2 regions of the Pseudoalteromonas sp. A41-2 genome follow, and region 2 is predicted to be linked to the other one. Evidence: predicted binding sites of a transcription regulator. Region 2 holds the regulator's gene; the other holds the start of a gene.
The links. Region 2 encodes MetJ, which represses methionine synthesis genes. Its sites were predicted from a motif close to TAGACGTCTAGACGTCTA; they were not measured.
Positions count from the first base shown of each region.

Region 1: metA (homoserine O-acetyltransferase MetA) is a predicted target of MetJ. The motif match lies at 2,608-2,625, and genes of this name have one in related genera.

Region 1 covers NZ_CP065231.1:2,593,823-2,598,715, reverse strand. Annotated here, with positions in the region: gene IT970_RS11740 (PilZ domain-containing protein) at 49-414, opposite strand; gene ettA (energy-dependent translational throttle protein EttA) at 564-2,237, opposite strand; gene metA (homoserine O-acetyltransferase MetA) at 2,690-3,637, shown strand; gene IT970_RS11725 (homocysteine S-methyltransferase family protein) at 3,627-4,694, shown strand; gene metH (methionine synthase) at 4,705-4,893, shown strand, end outside.
Region 2 covers NZ_CP065231.1:3,109,799-3,114,691, reverse strand. Annotated here, with positions in the region: gene IT970_RS14050 (malic enzyme-like NAD(P)-binding protein) at 323-1,564, shown strand; gene metJ (met regulon transcriptional regulator MetJ) at 1,687-2,007, opposite strand; gene metB (cystathionine gamma-synthase) at 2,231-3,496, shown strand; gene metL (bifunctional aspartate kinase/homoserine dehydrogenase II) at 3,501-4,893, shown strand, end outside.

The DNA.
Region 1 (4,893 bases), 520 kb from region 2:
ATTTAATAACGGGATTTGCTACAGCATAGCGAATTTATTCGCCGTTGTTTACTCTGGCACGTGAATTAAGTGTGCTAACTCACGATGTAATAGGCCTTCATCGCCTAAATTCAGCTCAATCAGGCGCTTCAAATGACTGATACTGTCGATATCAATATGTTCGCAAATAAGTCCAGCATGCTGCTGTTCTACATGGCACAACTCGACTTGCATTTTAATCTCTACAGTTGAGTCGGGTAGGGTAAACGATAAAACGGCTTTACTGTGGATAGGAACTAAAAATGAATCGCTTTTGGTTATAAGCGCACCATGCAAGGATAAATCAAGCAGTTGACATTGATACTTATACTCATCAATACAAAGCGTTGCAGGGCAAGAAAATAATACCCGAGAAAACTGTCTACGCTCATTCATGGTGTGATCCCCAAGTCATTGTCGTTTCATTAACTTAATTCGCTAAAATCAGTATAGTTCAATATGCAAGGTGTGAGTGAAACGATAGCTGGTAAACGTTATCGGCCACAAAAAAGCCCCAAGAAGGGGCTTTCGAATAAGACGGTAAATTAACCAATCTTTTTATATTTAATACGCTTAGGTTGTGCGGCTTCTGCGCCTAAGGTTTTCTTCAACCACTCTTCGTATTCTGTGTAGTTACCATCGAAGAAGTTAATTTGGCCTTCGTCACGGTAATCAAGAATATGCGTAGCGATACGGTCAAGGAACCAACGGTCATGCGAGATACACATTACACAGCCTGGGAACTCTAGAATCGCGTTCTCAAGTGCACGAAGTGTTTCAACATCAAGATCGTTAGTCGGCTCATCCAGTAGTAATACGTTACCACCCGCTTTTAATAGCTTTGCAAGGTGTAAACGGTTGCGCTCACCGCCTGATAAGTCTTTAACGAATTTTTGTTGGTCGTTACCTTTGAAGTTAAAGCGACCAACATAGGCGCGGCTTTGGAATTCAAAGTTACCAATTTTTAATACGTCTTGACCGTTAGAGATCTCTTGGAAAACGGTGTTGCTTTCATCCATGTCGCCACGGAACTGATCAACGGTAGCAAGCTCAACAGTTTCACCCACAAGGATTTCACCACTGTCTGGCTTTTCTTCACCGCTTAACATTTTGAATAAGGTTGATTTACCCGCACCATTGGCACCGATAATACCTACGATTGCACCTTTTGGCATCGCAAAGTTTAAGTCGTCGATTAAAACACGATCGCCAAAGCTTTTCTTAAGACCTTTTACTTCAATAACTTGGTCGCCTAAGCGTGGACCCGGTGGAATGAATAGCTCATTCGTTTCGTTACGTTTTTGGTAATCGTTCTGTTGTAGCTCAGAGAACTGTGCCATACGCGCTTTAGACTTAGCTTGACGGCCTTTCGGGTTTGAACGAACCCATTCAAGTTCTTGTGCAATTGACTTTTGACGAGCTTTTTCAGATTTTTGTTCTTGTTGTAAACGTAAATCTTTTTGCTCAAGCCATGATGAGTAGTTACCTTCCCACGGAATACCTTCACCACGGTCAAGTTCTAAAATCCACCCAGCAACGTTATCTAAGAAGTAACGGTCGTGGGTTACAGCGACCACAGTACCTTCGTAGTCGTGTAAGAAACGCTCTAACCATGCCACAGACTCTGCGTCTAAGTGGTTGGTTGGTTCGTCAAGAATCAGCATATCTGGTTTTTCAAGCAGTAAACGACAGATGGCAACACGGCGACGCTCACCACCCGAAAGGTGTTCAATTTTAGCATCCCACGGTGGTAAACGAAGAGCATCTGCTGCGCGCTCTAATACGTTATCGATATTGTGACCGTCGTGTGCTTGGATAATTGCTTCAAGCTCGCCTTGCTCTTTTGCAAGTGCATCAAAGTCAGCATCTTCCATAGCATACTCGTTGTATACTTCATCAAGACGGTTTAGCGCATTTTTAACTTCGCTTACGGCTTCTTCAACGGTTTCGCGTACTGTTTTGTTTTCGTCTAAAACAGGCTCTTGCGGTAAGTAACCTATTTTTGTGCCAGGTTGTGGACGAGCTTCACCTTCAAAGTCTTGGTCAACACCTGCCATAATACGAAGTAACGTCGATTTACCTGCGCCATTTAGACCAAGCACACCAATTTTTGCGCCCGGGAAAAAGTGTAAAGAGATATCTTTTAAGATAGTGCGCTTAGGCGGCACAACTTTAGAAACTCGACTCATCGAGAATATAAACTTATCTGGTAACACCATGAAAAGAGCCTTCAATTTATAAGAAAAATTAACAGCCACTATTGTATACCCAAACCACCTCAAAATACAGAATTCAGCGTTTATCAGGGGCTTAATATCATGGTACTGCTTTGCAAAAATAGCGCATGCATTTAAGGAGCATAAATGCAGAGTAAGCGCCTTATAAGCATTGCACAAAGGCTTAAAAGTCATTTTTACAATGGTGTTGGCTTAAACACAATAACAAGCCACTTTTTGAGATGCTTGCTCTTTCATCGTGATTAAACACAACAGTCATTCGCAGAGGCACTGCTTTTGGCAATTTAAGGGCCTGCGCATCAACGAAACTGGCTTCCTAAGAGATTGCTTTAGCACAAATAAAAAAATCATTTGGACATCTAAACATCTAGAGGTTGAAATTTCTAACTATCCGTTCATAATTAGCAGTCTAATAAGTATGCTCGGAGCCCACTATGCCCATTACAGTCAAAGATGAATTGCCCGCAATTGTAAAATTACGTCAAGAGAACGTATTTGTAATGCCTAAAAGTCGTGCGAAAACGCAAGAAATTCGTCCAATGCGTTTGGCCATCTTAAACTTAATGCCGAATAAAGTGGAAACCGAAGTGCAGTTTATTCGGTTGTTGGCTAATTCACCGTTGCAAGTGAATGTTGAGCTGCTGCGTTTAGACACCCACCGAAGTAGCAGTACCTCAGAGCAACACCTCGATACGTTTTATCGTTACTTTTCTGAAGTAAAAGACAATAACTACGATGCCATGATCATCACAGGCGCGCCGCTTGCACATTTAGAGTATGACGACGTTGCTTACTGGGATGAGCTAAAAGTGATTTTAGACTGGGCTGAGCACCACGTTACGTCAACATTATTTTCATGTTGGGCGGCTCACGCAGGGCTTTATCATCACTATGGTTTAAAACGAGAGTTAATGCCTAATAAGCTCAGTGGCGTGTTTACGCACAAAAGTTATTTTGAGCATGCCGCGTTAACGCGTGGTTTTGATGATACCTTTTTAGTTCCGCACTCGCGCTATGGCCACATTGATATTGAAAAAATTAACAGCTGTGATGATTTAGTAGTATTAGCAGGGTCTGAGCGTGTTGGGGCGTATTTAATTAAGAATAAATCAGGCAGCCAAGTATATATAACGGGCCATCCTGAGTATGATGCGCATACATTAAAAGGGGAATATTTACGCGACTGCGAAAAGTCAGACGACGCGCCAAAACCAGAAAACTATTTCCCTGACGATAACCCAGATAACGAACCGTCGAAAACATGGCAAAGTCACGCCTTTTTATTGTTTTCGAATTGGTTAAACTACTACGTGTACCAAACAACACCGTATGATATTAACCTAGTTAGCCAAGACGTAAGGACTAACAACTATGCCGAGTAATGCAGTGAATAAACGCGAACAATTAACCGAGGCGCTCAAGCAGCGAATTTTGATCCTCGATGGCGCGATGGGCACCATGATCCAAGAACATAAATTAGAAGAACAAGACTATCGCGGTGAGCGTTTTAAAGACTGGCATGTCCTTATAAAAGGCAATAATGATTTATTAAGCCTTACTCAGCCAAAGATTATTGCTGATATTCACCGCGCATACCTTAATGCAGGTGCCGACATTATCGAAACCAATACGTTTAATGCCACCACTATTTCGATGGAAGATTACGACATGGCGAATTTAAGCCGTGAGATCAACCTAGAATCAGCCAAGCTTGCTCGCAGTGTCTGCGATGAATTTGAAGCAAAAGATCCAAGTAAACCTCGTTATGTGGCGGGGGTATTAGGGCCAACGTCAAAAACTTGTTCTATTTCGCCTGATGTCAATGACCCCGGTTATCGTAACATTAGCTTTGATAAGTTAGTGACAGCATACGTTGAATCAACCTTGGCACTGATGGAAGGGGGAGTTGATTTAATCTTAATCGAGACCATATTCGATACCTTAAATGCAAAAGCGGCCTCGTTCGCAGTAGAAGAAGCCTTTGAGCAAGCAGGGCGCACGTTGCCTGTCATGATCTCAGGCACCATTACTGATGCCTCAGGGCGAACTTTATCGGGGCAAACGACCGAAGCTTTTTATAATTCGATTCGTCATATTAAGCCGTTATCTATTGGTCTTAACTGCGCACTGGGTCCGGATTTATTACGCCAATATGTCGAAGAGTTATCACGCGTTTGTGAAACTTTTACCTCGGTTCACCCTAATGCAGGTTTACCCAATGAGTTTGGTGAGTACGATTTAGAAGCACCTGAAATGGCTGAAGAAATAATCGATTGGGGCAAGTCAGGCTTTATTAATATTGTTGGTGGTTGCTGTGGTACAACCCCTGCACACATTAAAGCCTTTGCCAAAGGCCTTGCAGGAGTTAAGCCTCGTCCATTGCCTGAGCTTGAAGTGCGTATGCGCTTATCGGGCCTTGAAGCGTGTAACTTAAACTAAGGTAGCCGAAATGACACAACAAATAGCAGTATTTACTAACGTCGGCGAACGTACCAATGTGACCGGTTCAGCCATGTTCAAGCGATTGATCATGGAAGAAGATTACGAAACCGCTCTTAATGTTGCCCGTGAACAAGTCGAAAATGGTGCACAGATCATTGATATCAACATGGATGAAGCCATGTTGGATTCAAAAGCC
Region 2 (4,893 bases):
GTAAAAAGTAACAATTTATATGAACTTCACCTATAAATGCTGTTAAGTTCGTTAAAGTTGCTCATTTTGCTAAGTTTCGGTTATTTGCTGTGTTCGTGCCTATAAAATACAAAAACAGGTGCTTAAATGGCCACAAATAGATGAATTTTTATCTGTTGTGAATTAAAACTATGTGCAGAAATTGTTGGGAAATCCTTTAAAATTAAGCGATATAGCATATAACAGGATAGACCTGATAATACTTGGAATTTTTATATATTACAGGTATCGTACAGATGCAAGCCCTCTCACTTTTTAACTTATTGCAGGATACTATCGCGTTATGTCAGATTTTCGTGAACAAGCATTACATTACCACGCTCACCCCGTTCCAGGTAAAATTAGTGTAGAACTAACTAAACCAGCAGAAACGGTTAATGATCTCGCTCTAGCATATAGTCCAGGTGTCGCAGAGCCCGTCCGTGAGATAGCAGCCGATCCAGCAAATGCCTATAAATACACCGGCAAAGGTAATATGGTTGCGGTTATTTCAAACGGTACCGCAATTTTAGGCTTAGGCAATTTAGGTCCGCTTGCATCAAAACCTGTGATGGAAGGTAAAGCACTTTTATTTAAACGCTTTGCAGGTTTAGACTCGATAGATATCGAAGTAAAACACCGCACGACAGAAGACTTCATTAATACTGTTGCAAATATTGCCGATACGTTTGGTGGTATCAACCTAGAAGATATTAAAGCGCCAGAGTGTTTCGAAATTGAAAAAGCGCTTATTGAGCGTTGTAGCATCCCTGTTTTCCACGATGACCAACATGGTACTGCAATCGTAACAGCAGCAGGCATGCTAAATGCGCTTGAAGTACAGGGTAAAGATATCGAAGACGCGATTATCGTGTGTTTAGGTGCCGGTGCAGCAGCGGTTGCATGTATGGAACTACTTATTAAATGTGGTGCATTGCGTGAGCACATTTATATGCTTGACCGCAAAGGCGTGATCCATACACGTCGAGATGACTTAAACGAGTATAAATTGCTATTTGCTAACAATACCGATAAGCGCACTTTGCAAGATGTGATAGCCGATGCTGATGTATTTGTTGGTGTATCTGGCCCTAACTTATTAACCGCTGAAGATTTAAAACTGATGGCAGATAAGCCGGTGGTTTTTGCATGTTCAAACCCTGATCCAGAAATCGCGCCAGCTGTTGCACACGGTGCACGTAATGATTTAATTATGGCAACAGGGCGTTCTGATTACCCTAATCAGGTTAATAATGTATTGTGTTTCCCATTCATTTTCCGCGGTGCGCTTGATGTGCGTGCGACATCAATCAATGATGAAATGAAAATTGCAGCGGTGCATGCTATTCGTAGTATTGCGAAAGAGCCTGTGCCTAACGAAGTGCTTAAGGCGTCGGGTGTTGATTCACTTGAGTTTGGTGCTGAGTACATTATTCCAAAACCAATGGACCCACGCTTATTACCACGTATTGCACGTGCTGTTGCAGAAGCAGCCGTTGAGTCTGGTGTGGCGCAAATTGACATGCCAGAAAACTACATGCGTTAAATAATTAGGTACCTATTCGTTTGATTAAGCGGGTAGGTATAACTAACTGCAAATAAAAAACTCAGCCAAGGCTGAGTTTTTTTATGTCTGAGAAATCGGCTACGATCCGGTGGCCGAAATATTTACTCTGAATCAAGTACGGGGATATCTAACCCCATTTCTTGCATAATTCTTTTTACTTCTTCAGGTACTTTTTCAGGGTTATCTTTACGAAGGTCGTCATCATTCGGTAATGGTTGACCTGTAAAAGCGTGTAAAAAGGCTTCGCACAGTAGCTCACTGTTAGTGGCATGACGAAGATTATTAATCTGACGACGCGTGCGCTCATCAGTTAATACTTTTAATACGTTCAGCGGAATTGATACGGTAATTTTTTTTACTTGCTCTGATTTTTTACCGTGTTCTGCATATGGGTGAATGTATTCACCGTTCCATTTAGCCATAAGTTGTTTCGTTGCCTCGGTTGTCAGTTGTTTACGCCTTATCCACAGCGCAAGATGCGGAAATTCTATCGCTTTAAAAAAGATAGTCAAATACTAGTTATTTAGCCATCTAGTCGTGTAAATGTATAAACTTCTATGTAATGGCGATAAATGCTTTGACTTCTCATATTTGATCATCTAACCTTTTAGACGTCTAAACATCCAATTCTAAGTAGGTGATGAAATGAGTGAAAAAAATAAAGCGACGATTGCTGTTCGTCATGGCATTGAAGCCGATAAACACCACGGTGCAGTCGTTCCACCAATTTACTTATCAACCACTTATTCGTTCGCTGATTTTGATACTAAGCGCCAATATGACTATGGCCGCAGTGGTAACCCTAACCGTGATATTTTAGCCGAAACACTCGCTGAACTAGAGGGCGGAGCTAAAGGCATTATTACTGCGACAGGCATGGCGGCTGTTCACTTAACGACACAGCTTTTGAATAGCGATGATACCTTGGTTATTCCACATGACTGTTACGGCGGTAGCTATCGTTTATTTACCTCATTAGAGAAGCGCGGTTTACTGAAACTAAAAGTGCTTGATTTAACAAAAGCTGAAAATCACCAAGAAATCTTAGCGATAAAACCTAAACTGATCTGGATTGAAACACCCAGTAACCCCATTTTACGCCTAACAGATATTAAAGCGATTACCGCCATTGCTAAACAATCCGGTGCACTTGTTGCGGCTGATAACACGTTTTTATCGCCGGCCTTGCAAAACCCGATTGAGTTTGGTGTTGATATAGTCGTGCATTCAACGACTAAATACATTAACGGTCACTCTGATGTGGTTGGCGGTGCTGTTATTGCAGCAACGCAAGAGTTGGGTGATGAACTGGCTTGGTGGGCAAATAATATTGGTATTACGGGTGCACCGTTTGATAGTTATCTTACTCTGCGTGGTTTACGCACTTTAAATGTGCGTTTAAAACAGCACCAAGAGAATGCGTTTGCAATTGCAGAATATTTAGAAGATTCACCGTTTGTGAGCCAAGTATATTATCCCGGTCTCGCTTCTCATCCTCAGCATGCGCTCGCTAAAGCACAGCAACGCGGTTTTGGTGGCATGGTGAGTTTTGATATTAAAGGCGACATTAATGATGCTGCGGCTTTTCTAACAGGCCTTAAAGAGTTTAGCTTAGCCGAATCATTGGGGGGCGTTGAGAGTTTAATTTGTCACCCTGCGACCATGACTCATGCTGGAATGGAGGCAAAAGCTCGCTTAGAAGCAGGGGTGGGTGATACGTTAATTCGTATCTCTGTTGGCATTGAGGATGTAAAAGATTTAATTGCCGATTTAGACCGTGTTTTCAATTTAGTTAAACCAGGTCAGGGGCAGCAAGCCACTCAGAGCAACGCGAAGCAAACGCACACGCAAGCCAATACGCAACAAAGCAGCACTTTTAAGTTAACGCCAGCACATACGGCATTGTGGTAGAAAAATGGTAAATATTGTTCATAAATTTGGTGGCTCAAGCTTAAGCTCTGCAGAGCGTTATCATGCTGTGGCAAATATTGTTTTAGCAAATACGCAGCAAGGTGATTGTGTGGTGGTGTCTGCATCGGGCAAAACAACCGACACCTTGGTAAAACTTTGGCAAAGTTATCAACAGCAAGATAACCAAGCGGTTAGTGATATTTTATTGCTGATTGATAATAATCAGCGCGCCTTAATAGAGCAGCTGTTAGTAGCAAAAAACAAGCAGCAGGCATTGGCACAATTAAAAGATGAGCTGGCGCTATTAAATATACTTATTGCTAAACAGCAACTACAAGAAGCCGTGTTGCTAGCACATGGAGAAGTATGGTCTGCGCGTTTATTAGCGGGCTATCTAAATCAGCTGGGTGTGGCAGCACAGGATGTGGATGCACGGCAGTTATTTACATTAAATGATGGCCAACTATTGCATCAAAAGAATCAACAGCAATGCACCGATGCGATCAGTAAAGTAAAGATCAATGTGGTGACAGGCTTTATCGCTGCAGATTGTCAGGGTAAGACGGTAACACTGGGTCGTAATGGCAGTGACTACAGTGCGACCTTGTTAGCAAGCTATACCTTTGCCAAGCAAGTGTCTATTTGGACTGATACCCAAGGTGTATTCAGTACAGACCCTCGTAAGGTGAAAAACGCCGTTAAATACGCAAAAGTGTGCCGAGAGCAAGCTAATTTATTGGCTCGCTTAGGTAACCCTGTTTTACATGCAAAAACCTTATCACCGCTTAAAGACAGCGACATTAAACTTGTTGTAAGAAGTAGCTTTGATTGTGATGCCAGCCCAACTGAGGTTGTAAAAGAAGGGTATAGCAAGGCGAAGCGTTTTATTACGACCTTAGATAATATCGATTTACTGCGTGTTGATACGCTAAGCACAGGTGAAGTGGGGGAGCTGAGTCAGCTAATTCAGCACAGTTTGCATCATTTTGTGAAAGAAGGTGATACCTATTTGCTGGTACCAGGGCACAGTACTCATCAAGTGGTGAGTCACCTTGCTGGGCGGGCTAATATTGTTGAATCTAATTTAAGCGGCTGCGCGGTTGTGGCACCAAGTAGCGATGTGAGCCAGTTAGCTGAACAAGCAATTTCGCTCCTTAAAGAGCAAAGTATTCATCCACGCTTTGTACAACAAGATCAGCAGTATGTGTTGCTACTAAACGATCAAGCTATAGACAGCGATGTACTGACCCTGTTGCATGATAAATTGGTCAACAAGGGTCAAGAACTGGCTATTATCGTGGCTGGGCTGGGTAATGTTGGTGAAGTCTTTCTATCACAGTTACAGGCTCAGTTTGTTAGGTTATCAGCTCATTACCAGATTAAAGTCGTGGCATTAT